2 regions of the Dyella sp. 01N448 genome follow, and region 2 is predicted to be linked to the other one. Evidence: riboswitches for the same ligand, from Rfam matches in the RefSeq annotation. Region 2 holds a riboswitch; the other holds the start of a gene.

Region 1 (8,022 bases), on a different contig from region 2:
GGCCACGCCGCCGGACAGTACGTCTTCAGCGAACTGCGTTTCGCAGGCGATGGCTTCTTCGAGCATGGCCTCGACCTGCGCACGCATCTCTTCGTCGAACAGCTCGGGCTCTTCGGAGCGCACCGTGCGTACCACGTCAAACGCAAACGCCATATGGCCAGACTCGTCGCGGAACACCCAGTTGGTGCCCGAGGCAAGGCCATGCAGCAGGCCGCGCGAACGCAGGAAGTAGACGTAGGCAAACGCGGCGTAGAAGAACAGGCCCTCAATGCACGCCGCAAAACAGATCAGGTTGAGCAGGAACTGGCGGCGATGCTCACGGGTCTCCAGACGCTGCAGGCCCTGGATGGAGTCGATCCACTTGAAGCAGAACTCGCCCTTCTGGCGGATCGACGGGATGTTCTCGATCGCGTCAAACGCCTTGTTGCGCTCGGTCGGGTCCGGAATATAGGTGTCGAGCAGGGTGAGGTAGAACTGCACATGCAGTGCTTCCTCATACAGCTGGCGCGACAGATACATGCGCGCTTCGGGCGCATTGATGTGCTGGTAAAGGTTGAGCACCAGGTTGTTCGACACGATGGTGTCGCCGGTGGCGAAGAACGCGACCAGGCGATGGATCAGGTGACGATCCGCATCGGACATCTTGGATTTGAGATCGGTCACGTCCAGCGAGAAATCCACTTCCTCCACCGTCCACGTGTTCTTGATCGCGTTGCGATACATCTCGTAGAACTCGGGGTAGCGCATCGGGCGCAAGGTGAGTTCAAAGCCTGGATCAAGAATGTTCGACATGGTGTTCCTCGGTGCGTGCTGCTCAATCCAGCTTGCGCGCGTAGCGGTCGCGCACGAAGCGGCTGATATAGGTGGACAGGCCAAGGCCTGCCTCGGCGAGCGCCTGCATGTTCTTCACATGCAGGCGCCCGGGTGTTGCGTCGGTGTATTCGTAGAGTCCGTCCTTGACGAAACGAACCCGGATGTAGCCCTTGCCAGCTTCGTAGCTGGCGACCCCGGATTTGCCGCTGAGGTTCCGGTAGGGCTTCATCGTGGCGCCTTCTTACTGACAGGCCTCGCAGTACTCCGGATTCTCCAGCGAGCAGAACACTGCCGCCGTCGCCTCTTCCTGCTCCTCGACCGGTGCGGGCTTCGCCACCGGCGCGGCCGACACCGTGGTCTTGGTGATCTTGGTGGCCGGACGCGAGCGCAGGTAGTAGGTGGTCTTGATGCCGGATTTCCATGCGTACATGTACATGGAGCTGAGCTGGCCGATGTTCGGGTTTTCCATGAACAGGTTCAGCGACTGGCTCTGGTCGATGTACGCACCGCGGGCGGCGCCCAGATCGATCAGTGCCTTCTGCGGCAGCTCCCACACCGTGCGATAAATCAGGCGCAGGCGTTCCGGAATGGCGGCGATGCCCTGGATCGAGCCTTCCGCCAGCTTGATGGCGTCGCGGATTTCGCTGGTCCACAGGCCCAGCGTCTTCAGCTCTTCCACCAGGTAGCGGTTCACCACCAGGAAGTCGCCCGAAAGCGTCTCGCGCTTGAACAGGTTGCTCACCTGCGGCTCGATGCACTCGTAGCAGCCGGCAATCGAAGCGATGGTCGCGGTCGGCGCAATGGCGATCAGCAACGAATTGCGCAAGCCCTTGGCCTTGATCGACTCGCGCAACGCATCCCAGCGTGCCACATCGTTCGGCTGCGCATTGGTCCAGTAGTCGAACTGCAGCTCGCCATTGGCCGCGCGGGTTTCCGCAAAGCCAGGATGCGCGCCGTGCTCCATCGCCAGCTCGTTCGACTGCGACAGCGCGTTGAAGTAGATCTCTTCCGCGATGCGCGTCGAAAGCGCCAGCGCTTCGGCTGAATCGAACGCCAGGCGCAGCTTGAAGAACACGTCCTGCAAGCCCATCACGCCCAGGCCCACCGGACGCCACTTGTTGTTGGCGACCTTGGCGGTGTCGATCGGGTAGAAGTTCAGGTCGATCACGCGATCGAGCTGACGCACAGCCGTACGCACCGTGCCGGCGAGCTTGTCGAAATCGAACTGACCGTCCACCACGTGGCGCGACAGGTTCACCGAGCCCAGGTTGCACACCGCCGTTTCGTCGGCATTGGTGACTTCCAGGATTTCGGTGCACAGGTTCGACAGGTGGATGACGTTTTCCGCCTTCGCCGTCTGGTTGCTGGTGGCGTTGCTGCGATCCTTGAAGGTCATCCAGCCATTGCCGGTCTGCGCCAGCGTGCGCAGCATGCGGGCGTACAGCTCGCGCGCCTTCACCGTCTTCACGGCCAGGCCGGCGGCTTCGGCTTCGCGATAAGCCTTCTCGAAGGTCTCGCCCCAGCTGTCGACGAAGTGCGGCACCACCTTGGGATCGAACAGCGACCAGTCGCCGTCGTTCTCCACGCGGCGCATGAATTCGTCGGGAATCCAGTTGGCCAGGTTGAGGTTGTGCGTACGGCGCGCGTCGTCGCCCGTGTTGTCGCGCAACTCGAGGAATTCCTCGATGTCGCCGTGCCACGGCTCCAGGTACACGCAGGCCGCGCCCTTGCGCTTGCCGCCCTGATTCACCGCGGCGACGGAGGCGTCCAGCGTCTTCAGCCACGGCACCAGGCCGTTGGAATGGCCGTTGGTGCCCTTGATCAGCGAGCCGCGCGAACGCACGCGCGAGTAGGCCAGGCCAATGCCGCCGGCGAACTTGCTGAGCTTGGCCACGTCGCCGTACTTCTCGTAGATGGATTCAAGCGAATCCAGCGGCGAGTCGAGCAGGAAGCACGAGCTGAGCTGCTCATGCGCCGTACCTGCATTGAACAGCGTCGGCGAGCTGGCGATGTATTCCAGCGAGGAGAGCAGGCGATACAACTCCAGCGTCTCGCCGATCTCGTTGCCGCCGAGCGCGCAGGCGATGCGCATGAAGAAATGCTGCGGCGTTTCGATCACCTTGCGCAGCTGCGGATGGCGCAGCAGGTAGCGGTCGTACACTGTGCGCAGGCCGAAGTATTCGAAGCGGCGCGTGGCGAGCGGGTCGATCGCGTCGTTGAGCTTGCGCGCATTGATCTGCACGAAGTCGCGCAGGCGTTCGTTGAGGATGCCCAGTTCCGCGCCGCGCGCGATGGACTGCGAGAAGCTCTGGATTTCCTGGCCGCTCACTTCCTTGTCGATGAAGGCGCCCAGCAGGCGCGCGGCGAGCTGGCCGTATTCGGGTTCTTCGGCGGTGAGCGCAGCGGCCGTGCGGATCGATAGCTGATCCAGCTCCTGCGTGGTGGCGCCGTCATACAGGCCGCCGATGGTCTTGAGCGCCACGCGCATGGGATCGACCCCATGCAGGCCTTCGCTGCTGCGGGTGACGGCGCGGACGATCTTGTTCACGTCCACCACTTCCTGGCGGCCGCTGCGCTTGGTCACGCGCATCTGGCCGGGGTTGTGCGGCGGGGTCAGCGCGAACGGCGCGTCCGTGCGCGGCGCGTCGGCCACGGCGGTGTCGGTGGAAAAAGCAGGGTCGGCACGATCGTCTGCACGTTCGCGCCCGGTGGTATCGATAGGTTGCATCGCGACTTCGCTCCAAGCTTGGTCATCAACCGCCTGCTCCCGCGCGCAGGGCTGAAAAAAGGTGACGTTTCGCGGACGGTCGAGCAGCAGGGCAGCCGCCCCGCGCATCGACGCGCTTCCCCGCGGAAGCCGTCACTACGCACCAGGGCGTTGGGCCCTGATGTGCCGGCAGGTCTTCGGACTCGTGGACGTGGGCGGTGAGGCCCGGCCTAGTTGCCCCCGCTTCCCAGCCGCCGAGGGCCAGTGCGATGGGGGCTTTCGTTTCCACTTACCGCTGCGGGGCAGTCCCGGATTTGCACCGGAGTTCCCTATTAAGCCATTCCGACCGTAGGTCTGAGAGTGGCACCGACGAGGCACAACATATCGGGCTACACCGGGTCGGTCAACCCAACAGATTGTGGATTGACCGTGGATAAGCCCGAAAACTCCAAGATGGGGGCGGAGTTAGGAATTGCTAGGAAATTTTCATAGGGGAGGTCGCTGCGGCGACTCTCGGCCAGTGCAAGTGCCGCCTCTCCCAAAAGCGTCTCAAAGGCGCGTTTCGGCCTGCGTCTCAAGGAGGGCTGCGAATTCACGGGCGAACCGGTGCACGTCGCCCGGCCAGCGGGCCGACACGTAATTGCGATCGCGTACGACGAAGGCGGGCGTGTCGTCCGTGTCGCTGTCGCGTACCAGGCCGGAGGTCTTGCGCTGATGGTCGGTGGCGTCCTGGGGTACGTCGAGGAAATCGTCGGGACTGGCCAACGCACGCGTCACTTCCTGCTGGACGGACATATAACCCGCTGGCTGGCCCGCGCCGTCGGGATAGGTGCGGTAGTAGTCCGGATCCCAGAAGCGCGTGATGCGGGTGAGCGACCACGCGGACTTTTCCAGCGCCCAGGTGAGGGCGGTGGTGCGCCGCCCATGCAGCACGGAGCGACCGTCCGCACCGCGGCTGCGCGCCGCCAGTGCGACGCCATGGCAAATCGCAGCCACCGGTTTGTCTGCGGTGAAGAAGGCAGCCGTCACGCGCTGCAGCTGCTCGCTTTCCAGATACTCGCGAACGCCGCGCGCGCAATGTCCGCCCGGCAGCAGCAAGCCGTCGAAGCGTTCGGCATCGATGGCATCCCAGGCGATCGGGGCGTTGAACGCCACATCCTTCTCAAGCGCCGCGTAATCGCGCCGCGCATCGGCATTGGCGCGCAACAGCAAGCCGAACAAGCGCAGCTTGCGCAAACCGGGCACAAAACCCCAGGGATCCAGCCCTTCCCCACTCAACATGATGGGATCGGCGCTGGCCACCCGGCCATCGGGCGTGGCGAACGTCGCGCGATGTCCCGCTTCGATGAGGACGCGCCAGGGCACCGCGACTTCGCTGGGATCGAAGTCCTGATGCGGAACGGGGATGAGTACGTGGGCCATGCGACGGGCGTCCTTCGATGTGGGCGCATCCTGGCGGATGACGTGATCGACGCATGTTGCGGGTCACCGCACATACAAGGCAAGCTCCGGGCTTGGCCGTTCGGCCCTCTATTTCACCGGGAAATCCATGGGCCATCCGCTGCTGCTCGTCCAACTGCTGGTGATCATCGTGGTGTCGCGGCTTATCGCTGCGCTCGCGAGGCGCATCGGCCAGCCGGCAGTTGTTGGCGAAATGCTGGCAGGTCTCGCGTTGGGCCCGATCGTGTTCGGCGCCATCGCACCGGAGTGGCAGCAGCAGCTGTTTCCCATCGACAGCCTCGGCAACCTGCAGAGCCTCAGCACGCTGGGCCTGGTGTTGTTCATGACGGTGGTGGGTGCGGAGTTGCGCGTGCCGGCCAGTGCGCAGGGTGGTCTGCTGCGACCGGCGGCGTGGATCGGCGGGCTGGCCATCGTGATTCCTGTCGCGCTCGCCTTGCTCGCCGCGCCATGGCTGTATGTGGACTATGCGCCGCCAGGCATCAGTCGACTGGGCTTTACCTTGTTCTTTGCCACCGCGTGTGCGATCACCGCATTGCCCGTGATGGCGCGCATCGTGAAGGAGCGCGGTATCACCGAGTCGCTGCCCGGCCGCCTCGGCATCGCGGCAGCAGCGGTGGCCGACGTGCTGGCCTGGATCATGTTGGCCTTCGTGGTGGCGCTGATCAGCGCACATGGCGACTGGGCGCCGTTCTGGCGCACCATGATCGGCCTGGCCGCCTTGCTCGTGCTGACCTGGTTCGTGCTGCGCCCGTTATGCGCAAAGCTGTTGGCGCGTCACGCGCCGGACGGCAATGCCGACGGCGCGGTGCTGGCCTTCCTGCTGGCCGGCGCCTTCGGTTGCGCAGCCATCACCGAATGGCTGAACCTGCATGCGGTATTCGGTGCGTTCCTGTTCGGCGCCTGCCTGCCGCGCGACGATCGCCTGCTGGAAAACCTGATCGATCGCGTTGAACGCGTCACCATTGCCGCGTTGTTGCCGGTGTTCTTCGTGCTGGCCGGACTGAGCACCAGTTCGAAGCTGCTGACCGGCGGAGCAGGCATCGCCTTGTTGCTCGTGCTCGCTGTTTCGGTGGCCGGCAAATTGATCGGCGGCACAGCTGGCGCACGCCTCTCCGGTCAGAACTGGCGCGACAGCCTTACCATCGGCTCGCTGATGAATGCGCGCGGCATGATGGAGCTCATCGTCATCAAGGTTGGCCTCGATGCGGGCGTGATCAACAGTGCGATGTTCACCATCCTGCTGGTGATGGCGATTGTGACGACGATGATGACGACGCCGATGGTGTCGGCGTTTCATGTCGATGCAGGCGCGCGTTCGGTGGACGAGCCCAGTTCGAGCTGACCGCGCTTAGCGGCGATGCCCAAAGGAACTCCGGCGAGTGGCGTTCCGTGTGTCGATAACTCAGTTGGGCGCTGTCTGTGAAATCAAATGTGTGCCACTTCCCAGCAGATGGATCGAGCCGTCAGGAATGGCATCGGGCGCTTCTGCGACTAGCGCAGAATCCTCAGCCCAGGCGATGTGCTCACGGGGACCCGGCACGTACACGTCCCACTCGCCATACGGCGTCTCCGAGCCGCTGCTCATTATGAAGCCCACGGGTATCCGCGCGTCCCAATAGGGCGCTTGTACCAGGTTGCCCGATGTGGGCAGTTGAAACTTCCAGTATCTCGACGCTTTGATGGCAGCGTGGGCAAGGTCTTCGCGAAATTCGGCCATCCGCGCAGCGCTTGGTACGGAGACGCCGAGATTGACTTGTTCGGCGCTCACATCGGTGACTTTGCCGTCTTGACCGACACGGACGAGGAGATAAACCGTGCCGGAGACGTTGTTGTTGCGAGAAAGCGATGGATAGACGGGCGGCACACGACGTGCCCACGTGATCGTCGCACCTTCCGCCTCGTCCTTGTCGCTGAAATCGGCGCTGGCAACGCGTAACGTCATGTGGCGATCGTCGGCGTTGGTAGCGACGATGCGCAGCGACATTCTTTCCTGAAACGGTGCCGTATGGGCCTCGCCGAGCTCGAATTTCCAGGTCGGCGCGACGCGCTTTATGAGATCCAGGACAGCAGGCGGCAGCTTTTCTGCCTTGTACAGCGCGTAGCTGCCAACCTTTCCGTCAGGAAGAACTTCGACGGTTCCACTCAACAGCATGCTGGCTTCGATGGGATCCTTCGGACTGGTCGCGTGGACCGACGACGCCAGCAGCAACATGGCCGCCACGAAGGCAGCCGAACCCCAACGAGCCATGACGCATTCCCCCTCCCGGAATATGGCCGCAGTCTAGTCATGGCGATCAGGCGCAGCAATGTGCCGCGCCGGGCGGCTTGCCGGCATTCCCGTGGCTTTCTCAAGCCACTGCAGTCAGCCGGCAGAGCTCACATGCTTGTCGTCGGAGACGTTCACCAGATCCGCACCCGCTCCTTCGGATCCAGATACAACGCATCCCCCGGCTGCACGCCAAACGCCTGATACCACCCATCGATGTTGTGCACCGGCCCATTCACGCGGAACTTGCGCGGTGAGTGTGGATCGCTGGTGACCTGGCGGCGGATGGCGTCGTCGGTGAGCTTGCCGCGCCAAGCCTGGGCCCAGCCGATGAAGACGCGCTGGTCGCCAGTAAGACCATCGAGCACGGGTGCGGGTTTGCCGTGCAGTGACGCGTGGTAGGCGTCGAGTGCGAGGGTGAGGCCGCCGAGGTCGGCGATGTTCTCGCCCATGGTGAGGTTGCCGTTGATATGCACGCCGGGCAGCGGTTCGAACGCGTCGTACTGCGCGCCGAGTTTCTTGGCGCGTTCGTCGAAGGCCTTGGCGTCGGCGGGTGTCCACCAGTCGCGCAGCGCGCCGCTGGCGTCGATCTTGCGGCCCTGGTCGTCGAAACCATGGGTGAGTTCGTGGCCGATCACGCCGCCAATGGCGCCGTAGTTGATGGCCGGGTCGGCGTTGGGATCGAAGATCGGCGGTTGCAGGATCGCCGCGGGAAATACGATGTCGCGCAGCGAGCCGTTGTACGCGTCATTGGTCTGCGGCGTCATGCTCCAGT
Region 2 (8,022 bases):
AATATCGCTATTGGGCTTGAGCAGGACCGGATTGAAATCGGTATGCGGCTCCAGGCCAGACGCCTGCGCCTGCACGGCCTGGGCGCGGCCGATTTCGCCGCCATCGATCGTCACCGCGGAATTCAAGGCCATGTTCTGCGGTTTGAACGGCGCCACGGCGATGCCGCGTCGGCGCAACCAGCGACACAAGCCCGTGACCAAGGTGCTCTTGCCCGCATCGGAGGTGCAGCCTTGCACCATCAGCACGCCAGCGCTCATCGCCGCCTCTCCTTCAAGTCCAGCGCGCCCAGCGCATCGTCGAGTCGCCGTAGCGCAACCTCATCAGGGGGCAGGCCAAAACGCAGACTTGCGGGCGTCTCGAACAGCCGGGTCAGGATGCCTTGCCTGGCCAGCGCTATATGCACTGCTTCTGCGCCTGCGTGCCGCCACCACTGGAAGAACGCGCACCCTGCCGTGGCTGCCATGCCATGACGCAGCAGCACGGCCGCCAGACCGGCGCTCATATCCTGCAGCCAGGAGCGCGCCGTGGCCTGCCATGCGCGATCAGCAAGGGCCAGCCCGAGTACATGACGCGTCGGCCCGCTCAACGTCCACGGGCCCAATCGATCGCCCAGTGTTTCAAGCAACGCAGGATGCGCAGCCACAAAACCCGCGCGCGCTCCGGCCAGGCCAAAGAACTTTCCGGCAGAGCGCAGCACGATCAGCCCGTCGCGGTACGCTTCGCTGCACAGGCTTTGCTCTGGCGTGACATCCATGAAGGCCTCGTCGACGATCAACCAACCGCCACGCGAGGCCAGCGCGGCATGACATGCCAGCAAGACGTCACGCTCGAAGCGCTCGCCGCCGGGGTTGTTGGGATGGATCAGGACGATCACGTCGTAGCGCGATGGATCGGCCAGCAAGCTCGATGCCGACTGCGTTTCCACCGCATGACCCGCGCGGCGCCAGGCATGCGCGTGTTCGTTGTAGCCAGGCGCAATCACTCCCACGCCCGAGGCTTGCCGCAGACTGGGCAGCATCTGGATGGCGGCCTGCGATCCGGCCACGGGCAACAGCTGCGACGCACCGTAGTACTCGCATGCGGCACCGACGAGGCCATCGTCGTCTTCGGGCAATCGCTGCCAGACCGATGCCGGCAGGACGGGCACCGGCCAGGCATAAGGACTGATGCCGGTGGACAAGTCCAGCCACGCATCCGGCGCAATGCCGTAGTCGCGGGCTGCTCGCAACAGGCGTCCGCCGTGTTCAAGCATGGCCGGCTCCCCAGCTCACGATGCCCAGCAGCATGATCACCAGCAGCCAGAGCACCACGCAGCGACGCACCAATTGCAGCGCGCGCACGATCGATTGACCATCCGGTGCATCGCCCTCGCCCAGCACCGGGCGCGGCTCCCACACGCCGTCATAAGGCGCCGCTCCGCCGAGGCATACACCCAGCGCGCCCGCACCGGACGCCATCACTGGTCCGGCGTTCGGGCTGTCCCATTGCGGCGCCTGTACGCGCCAGCAGCGCCACGCCCGCGCCGCGTCGCCCAGCAACAGGTAACTCATGGCAGTCAGGCGTGCCGGCAGAAAATTGAGCACATCATCGATCCGCGCCGCCGCCCAGCCGAAGCGCTCGTAGCGCTCCGTGCGATAGCCCCACATCGCATCCAGCGTGTTGGCCAGTCGATACAGCACCGCGCCCGGCGCACCCAGCACGAGGAACCAGAACAGCGCGCCGAACACGGCATCGTTGCCATTTTCCAGCACCGATTCCGTCGCGGCCGCGGCGACCTGGGCGTCATCCAGTGCAACCGTGTCGCGACTGACCATGCGGCCTACCGCCGTGCGTGCGCCAAGAATGTCGCCGGCGGCGAGTGCGCGAGCCACCGGCATCGCGTGATCGCCCAGGCTGCGCAAACCAATGGCCAGGTAAAGCACGAGCACATCGAGGAGCAGCCGTAACCAGGACGCTGCATGCCCGAGCCACGTGCCAAGCAACCAGGCCAACGCCACCAGCGGCAGCACCACCACGCACCAGGCCAGCACACCTGACGCACGACGATCCGCGTGCCATCGCGATTCGGCCCAGGCGGCCAGACGTCCAAACGACACCAGCGGGTGCATCTGCCGCGGTTCGCCCAGCCACGCATCCAGCAGCACCGCGAGCAGCATGTCCAGGGCGGTGGTCATGGCCGGAACAAGGCCACGGCCGCCGTCGGGTTCGACGGAAAATAAAGGTGCATGAAGCTCGCCGTGAATCGTTCGCGGCGAAACACGCCTTCCCGGCTCGGACCGCCATCCGGGTTGCTGGCCATCGCCAAGGGCGCCTCGTCGATTTCGGCTAGCGCGTAGTGAAAGGTGTGACCGCGCAACTCGCCTTCGGGCAAGGCAACGGATTGCATGCCTAGCCCCCCCAGTCGCGTCTGCATCGTCGCCTGACCGCGCAGCAGGCCCGCCATCGGAAACGCCGCGCCATCGGTGCCCGCCAGGGAATCCAGCGCGTAAAGCATGCCGCCGCATTCGGCCAGCAGCGGGCGACCGGCATTCACATGATCGTGCAAGGCGCTGCGCAACGTGTCGCTATCGGATAGCGCATGCAAGTGCAGTTCGGGATAGCCGCCAGGCAGCCATACCGCATCGCATTCGGGCAGCGCGTCACCGGCCAGCGGCGAGAAGTAGCGCAAGTCGGCGCCCGCTTCGCGCAGCAGATCGAGATTGGCCGGATAGAGAAAACAGAACGCCGCGTCGCGGGCAATCGCGATGCGGCAACCCTGCAATTGCTTGGGCACCGGCGCGTGTGACGCTGCGGGAAACGTCACCGGCGGCGGAAGTTCGGCATTGGCATGGGTGCCCCATGCGTCGGCCAGTGCATCCAGGCGCGCGTCGATATCGCCCAGCTCGCCAGCGGCCACCAGACCCAGATGCCGCTCGGGCAGGGCCAGCGCCGCATCGCGCGGCAAGGCACCCAACCACTGCAGAGGGGACGGCACACTGCCGGCAAGCAGCTGCGCGTGATACGCACTGCCCACGCGATTGGCGGCGACACCATGCACGCGCAGGCCGTCGCGATAACTCGCCAGTCCCAGCGCCAGGGCACCAAAGGTCTGCGCCATCGCCGAACCGTCGATCACGGCCAACACCGGCAAACCGAAACGCTGGGCGAGGTCCGCACTCGACTGGCCGCCGTCGAACAAGCCCATCACGCCTTCGACCAGGATGAGATCCGCCTCGCCAGCCGCTTCATGCAAGCGCGCGCGTACGTCGTCCTCGCCGTTCATCCAAAGATCGAGCTGGTAGACCGGCGCGCCACTGGCGCGCTCCAGCACCATGGGGTCGAGAAAATCCGGACCCGTCTTGAAGACGCGCACGCGCCTGCCCTGCCGGGCATGCCAGCGCGCCAGCGCCGCCGTCACCGAAGTCTTGCCCTGCCCCGACGCAGGCGCCGATACCAGCAAGGCAGGACAGGAGGCGATCTGGTCAGTCATCGGTGAACTCCGTCGTTGGTGCCGCTTGCCACGCCGAACCGTCGCGTCAGAGCTCGATGCCCTGCTGCGCCTTGATGCCTGCCTGGAAGGCGTGCTTCACCAGGCGCATTTCCGTCACCGTATCGGCCAGTTCCACCAGGCCATCCGGCGCGCCGCGCCCGGTGATCACCACGTGCTGGCGTGGCGGGCGCGCCTTCAGCGCGGCGCACACGATGTCCAGGTCGATATAGCCCTTGACCAGGGCGATATTGAGTTCGTCCAGCAGTACGAAGTCGAGCGACTCATCCACCAGCATATTGGCCGCCACCTGCCAGGCCGCTTGCGCCGCCTGGATATCGCGCGCCTTGTCCTGCGTCTCCCACGTATAGCCTTCGCCCATCACGTGGTAATCGAGCTCATCGGGAAAGCGGCGGAAGAACGCTTCCTCGCCGGTGGAGAAACTGCCCTTGATGAACTGCACCACGCCGCAGCGAAAACCATGGCCGAGCGAACGCGCCAGCATGCCGAAGCCCGAGGAGCTCTTGCCCTTGCCGTTACCGGTATTCACCACCAGCACGCCGCGCTCGATGGTGGCGCGGGCGATCTTGCGATCGACCAGCTCCTTCTTGCGCTGCATGCGCTCGCGGTGGCGTTCTTCGGCATTCGGCGTTTCGGGCGTGTCGCTCATGCTCAGGCTCCCTTCTGGTGTGCCGTAGAAGACGATGCCGCGCGCACGATCACAGCATGCAGCACCAGGGCTGCCGCGACGTAGCCCAGGGTGGTGCGCACGAACAGCGGCCCCCACTGCCACAGGCGCGCCAGGTATTCGCTCATGTGCGGCTGCGCATAACGGCCGCCCAGCCAATAGAACGAGCCATTGGAGATGGCGAACGAAGCCACGGCCGCCAACACGGCCACGCCGAATGCTCCGAGCAGCGACAACGCGCCCTGATTCACGCGCGGCGCATACCAGCGTCCGGCGTACCAGAGCACTGCGTAAGCCAAGGGCAAAAACGAGTACGCCAGCGTCACGCAGAAGGCGCTCACGCCCGCGTAGCTGATTGAAATCCAGTCCAGCGCCACCGCAAGCAGCACCATCACCACGAAGGTCCAATGGCGGCGCAGATAGAGACCACCAAGAAAGAACAACGCCATCGAAGCATCAGGCAGATGCAGCGTGTCGCCGAAATGCTTGAAGCGGGTAGCGATCATCACCGCGACCAGTACCAGCCACAGCGCGTTGAAACGGGAACCGGAAAGAGCTTTCACGAAACGACTCCTGGTCGAATGCATGGAAAAACGCCGGGGCCTTCGCGGGCCCCGGCGTCATGGATTACTGCGCGGGCTGATAACGCAGGGTCAACATGTAGTTGCGACCTGGCTGGTTGAAGTACCAGGCGGTTTCATAGTCCTTGCCGAAGGCGTTGTTCAATGCCAGCTGCAGCTTGAAATCGCGCGAGATGGCATAGGCTACGCGCAGGTTGGTGATGGCGTAGCCGCCCAGCGGATGCTGGTTGGCCAGATCATCGTAGCGACGGCCCGAGACGAACCACGTGCCACCCACGCTGAAGTCGCCGAAGCTGCGGTCCAGATCGATATTGCCGGTCTGGCGCGCACGGCGCGGCAGCAGGTTGCCTTCGTACGCGGTCGACTCGTCGCGCGGATCCAGCCAGGTGGCCGTGCCCGTCACCAGCCAGCCCAGCACGTGCCCGCTCACCACGCCTTCCGCACCACGGATGCGCGCCTGGTCCACATTGCCCGGCGCCTGGGTGGCGGCGTCGTAGGTGATCAGGTCGGTCACGTTGTTGCGGAACGCGTTCAACGACCAGTAGCCCCAGTCGTAGCTGCCGCGCAGGCCGAGTTCGAAGTTCCTCGAACGTTCCGGCTTGAGATTCGGGTCGCCGTAGAACGGGTAGTACAAATCGTTGAAGGTCGGCGCCTTGAACGCGGTGCCATAGCTCGCGGTGAGGCGCAGGGTTTGGGTGAAGTCCCAGCCCCACAACAGGCTGCCGGTGTTCTTGCTGCCGAACTGGCTGTTGTCGTCGTGACGCACGCTGGCCTGCACCGACTGGCTGCCGAAGGTCTGCTGCCACTGCACGAAGCCGCCGCGGTCGATGCGGCTGTTCACCGGCTCGCCCGTAAATGCATTCATGTAACCGGCCGTGCTGTCCACGTGATCGCGCTGCCAGTCGAAGCCGGTCGTCAGCAGGCCGCCCCAGAAGCCGATATCCGCCTGGAACGAACCCAGGTCGCGATGCGTGTCGAAACGATCGACGTACACACCCTGGTAGAAGTCCTTGCTGAAATCGCCGCTGGTGCCGAGGCTGAGCGTGAGCTTCACATTGGACGCCGGACGATAGTGCACGCTGCCGCCCACCACTTGCGTGGCGCTCTTGTCGGAGTCGGTGTACGTGCCGTCGTAGTAGTTGTGGCCTTCGCTGCGGAACAGGCGCACATCGGCGTCCCACTGTTCGTCGAACTTGTAGCCGCCTTGCAGGGTCAGCGCATTGTTGCGGTAGCCATCCTTGTCCGGCTGATCGGCAAAGCAGGCCGCGCCCACTTCGGCGGCACCCACGCGGCAGGAATTGATGCCATGCGTCTGATCGTGAGAGGCCTCCAGCGAGTACCAGCCGTCGCCGCTCTTGCCGGCAAAACCGGCCGAGCCATTCAGATGGCTATAGCTGCCGACGCCCAGGCTGAAGGACGGCACGAAGGCGCCTTCCGGACGACGCGTGAAGATCTGGATCACGCCGCCGATCGCTTCGGAGCCGTACAGGCTGGAGAACGGGCCGCGCACGATTTCGATGCGCTCGATCTGGTCGACCGGAATATCCTGCAACGCCGCCGTGCCCAGCGTGGCCGAGCCGATCTTGACGCCGTCGATCATCACCAGCACGTGGTCGGCTTCGGTGCCACGCAGGAAGGCGCTGGTCGCCTTGCCAGGACCGCCATTGTTGGCAATCTGCATGCCCGGCGTGCCGCGCAGCAGGTCCGCCAGCGAAGACGGCTGCAGGCGTTCGATATCGGCGCGGTCGATCACCGTCACCGCGGACAGCGTCTGGTTCTGCGTCTGCTCGGTACGCGTGGCGGTCACCACCACGCCGTCGAGGTTGGTCGTGTCGTCGGCGAACGCCGGGAAGACGATGGTCGAAAGTGCCGTCGCCAGTGCGGCGCGACGGATCATGGAAAGTCGGGTAGTCAAAGTACTGCTCCTCAACCGCGCCTGCCCGCGCGGAACGCATGGGAAATAGACAGGCAGGAGGAGCGTGGCGGCCGTGCGCATGCACGACATCCATGACACGGCCCACCGCCTGTCTGGTCGTACCTCAAGGCCGGTCTCCGGGCTCGCGGGCGAAGACGCAATGTCTTCCGGAACGACGCCTTCCCATGCGCTTGGCACAGTGGCTCGATGTCGCTCCGTCGATCCCCATCTGGATCGCGCCTGCCTACCGTTGCGGGGGCAGCTCCGGAATAGGCGCATCAGCGCCGCACCGGATTCCCGTTTCAACTCCCAACCGACTGGCTGGGGGTCACCTCAGGTGGGCGCATGGTAGCAGAGAAAAGGACGGCCCTTTTGGACGGCGTGGCCGCACAAGAGTGGCAGCAGGACTGCATGCGGTCCTAGGTAAGATCGAGAAGATCGATCTTGCATCGCGACAAACGTGTCCAATGGCCTCACGAGGCACATGGAAGTGCCGAGCAGACATGAGAGGAGCGTCATATGACACTGGAGCCGCTTGAGCTACCCAAGGTTGCTCATCCCAAAATAGGACTCACCAGGCAGGTTCTTGTCTGCGTCGTGATGTCGACGCTGGCGCTTGCCCTTTTGTACATGCGACGTAGCTCGATCTGGACCATCTTCACTGCCGGGCAATCGATGGCACTTCAAGTTGGTTTCGGTCTTGCGATAGGTGCTTCCTCGGCGTCGATGGCGTGGATTGCTTACAGTCTGCAAAGGTCCAATAGCTCTACCAAATCCGTTGTGACCAGTTACAGCCGCCTCGACCTGGGCGGTTGGAATCCAATCTTGCTGAGTTTTGCTGCAGGAATTGGCGAGGAACTGCTATTTCGCGCCGCACTCCAGCCAGTGCTCGGAATGGTCCTCACCTCACTGATATTTGTGGCGGCACATGTGCGTGCGTACCAGATGAAGGCACTCACGCGGACGACATTGACCCAGGCGATCAGCTTGTTTGCCAGCAGTATCTTCCTTGGCGTCATCTTTCAGTACATCGGGCTGATCGCCGCCATATTGGTCCACATATTGATCGATATTGCAGGGCTTTACAGCGTGCGGTATGCGGTAGCCCAAGCTTCGGGGTCCGCTGGCTGATTCAACGGGATGGAGTTCATTCCGTTTTGCCGGCTTTCGATTGCTGCGCTTCCGCGATCGGGTCGCCTACGCGGCGGGCGTTTCGAACGGCTGCCGCCGCTCGAGTCACTTTTCTCTTGCTGGCCCAAGAGAAAAGTAACCCAAAGAGAATGGCCTGATAACGCCCGCAGCATCGTGCTGGGATAAGCCCGAACGCTCGAGGCGCGTGGTTGTGGGACAACCTCCGAGGGTACACAGGGG

What was found. A riboswitch is a leader RNA that binds a small molecule or an ion and turns the genes downstream of it on or off. The one in region 2 is predicted to bind cobalamin.
Region 1: another riboswitch for cobalamin. It lies ahead of AC1DKY_RS19715 (ribonucleoside-diphosphate reductase subunit alpha); the one in region 2 lies ahead of btuB (TonB-dependent vitamin B12 receptor).

Annotation. Positions count from the first base shown of each region.
Region 1 covers NZ_JBFTQX010000020.1:783-8,804, forward strand. The annotation lists gene AC1DKY_RS19705 (ribonucleotide-diphosphate reductase subunit beta) at 1-792, opposite strand, end outside; gene AC1DKY_RS19710 (hypothetical protein) at 815-1,042, opposite strand; gene AC1DKY_RS19715 (ribonucleoside-diphosphate reductase subunit alpha) at 1,055-3,541, opposite strand; cobalamin riboswitch at 3,692-3,906, opposite strand; gene AC1DKY_RS19720 (type 1 glutamine amidotransferase domain-containing protein) at 4,070-4,942, opposite strand; gene AC1DKY_RS19725 (cation:proton antiporter) at 5,070-6,323, shown strand; gene AC1DKY_RS19730 (energy transducer TonB) at 6,384-7,229, opposite strand; gene AC1DKY_RS19735 (M13 family metallopeptidase) at 7,382-8,022, opposite strand, start outside.
Region 2 covers NZ_JBFTQX010000008.1:122-8,143, reverse strand. The annotation lists gene AC1DKY_RS14755 (cobyric acid synthase) at 1-258, opposite strand, end outside; gene cobD (threonine-phosphate decarboxylase CobD) at 255-1,253, opposite strand; gene cbiB (adenosylcobinamide-phosphate synthase CbiB) at 1,246-2,157, opposite strand; gene AC1DKY_RS14740 (cobyrinic acid a,c-diamide synthase CobB) at 2,172-3,470, opposite strand; gene cobO (cob(I)yrinic acid a,c-diamide adenosyltransferase) at 3,517-4,137, opposite strand; gene AC1DKY_RS14730 (hypothetical protein) at 4,140-4,718, opposite strand; gene btuB (TonB-dependent vitamin B12 receptor) at 4,783-6,732, opposite strand; cobalamin riboswitch at 6,763-7,002, opposite strand; gene AC1DKY_RS14720 (CPBP family intramembrane glutamic endopeptidase) at 7,171-7,782, shown strand.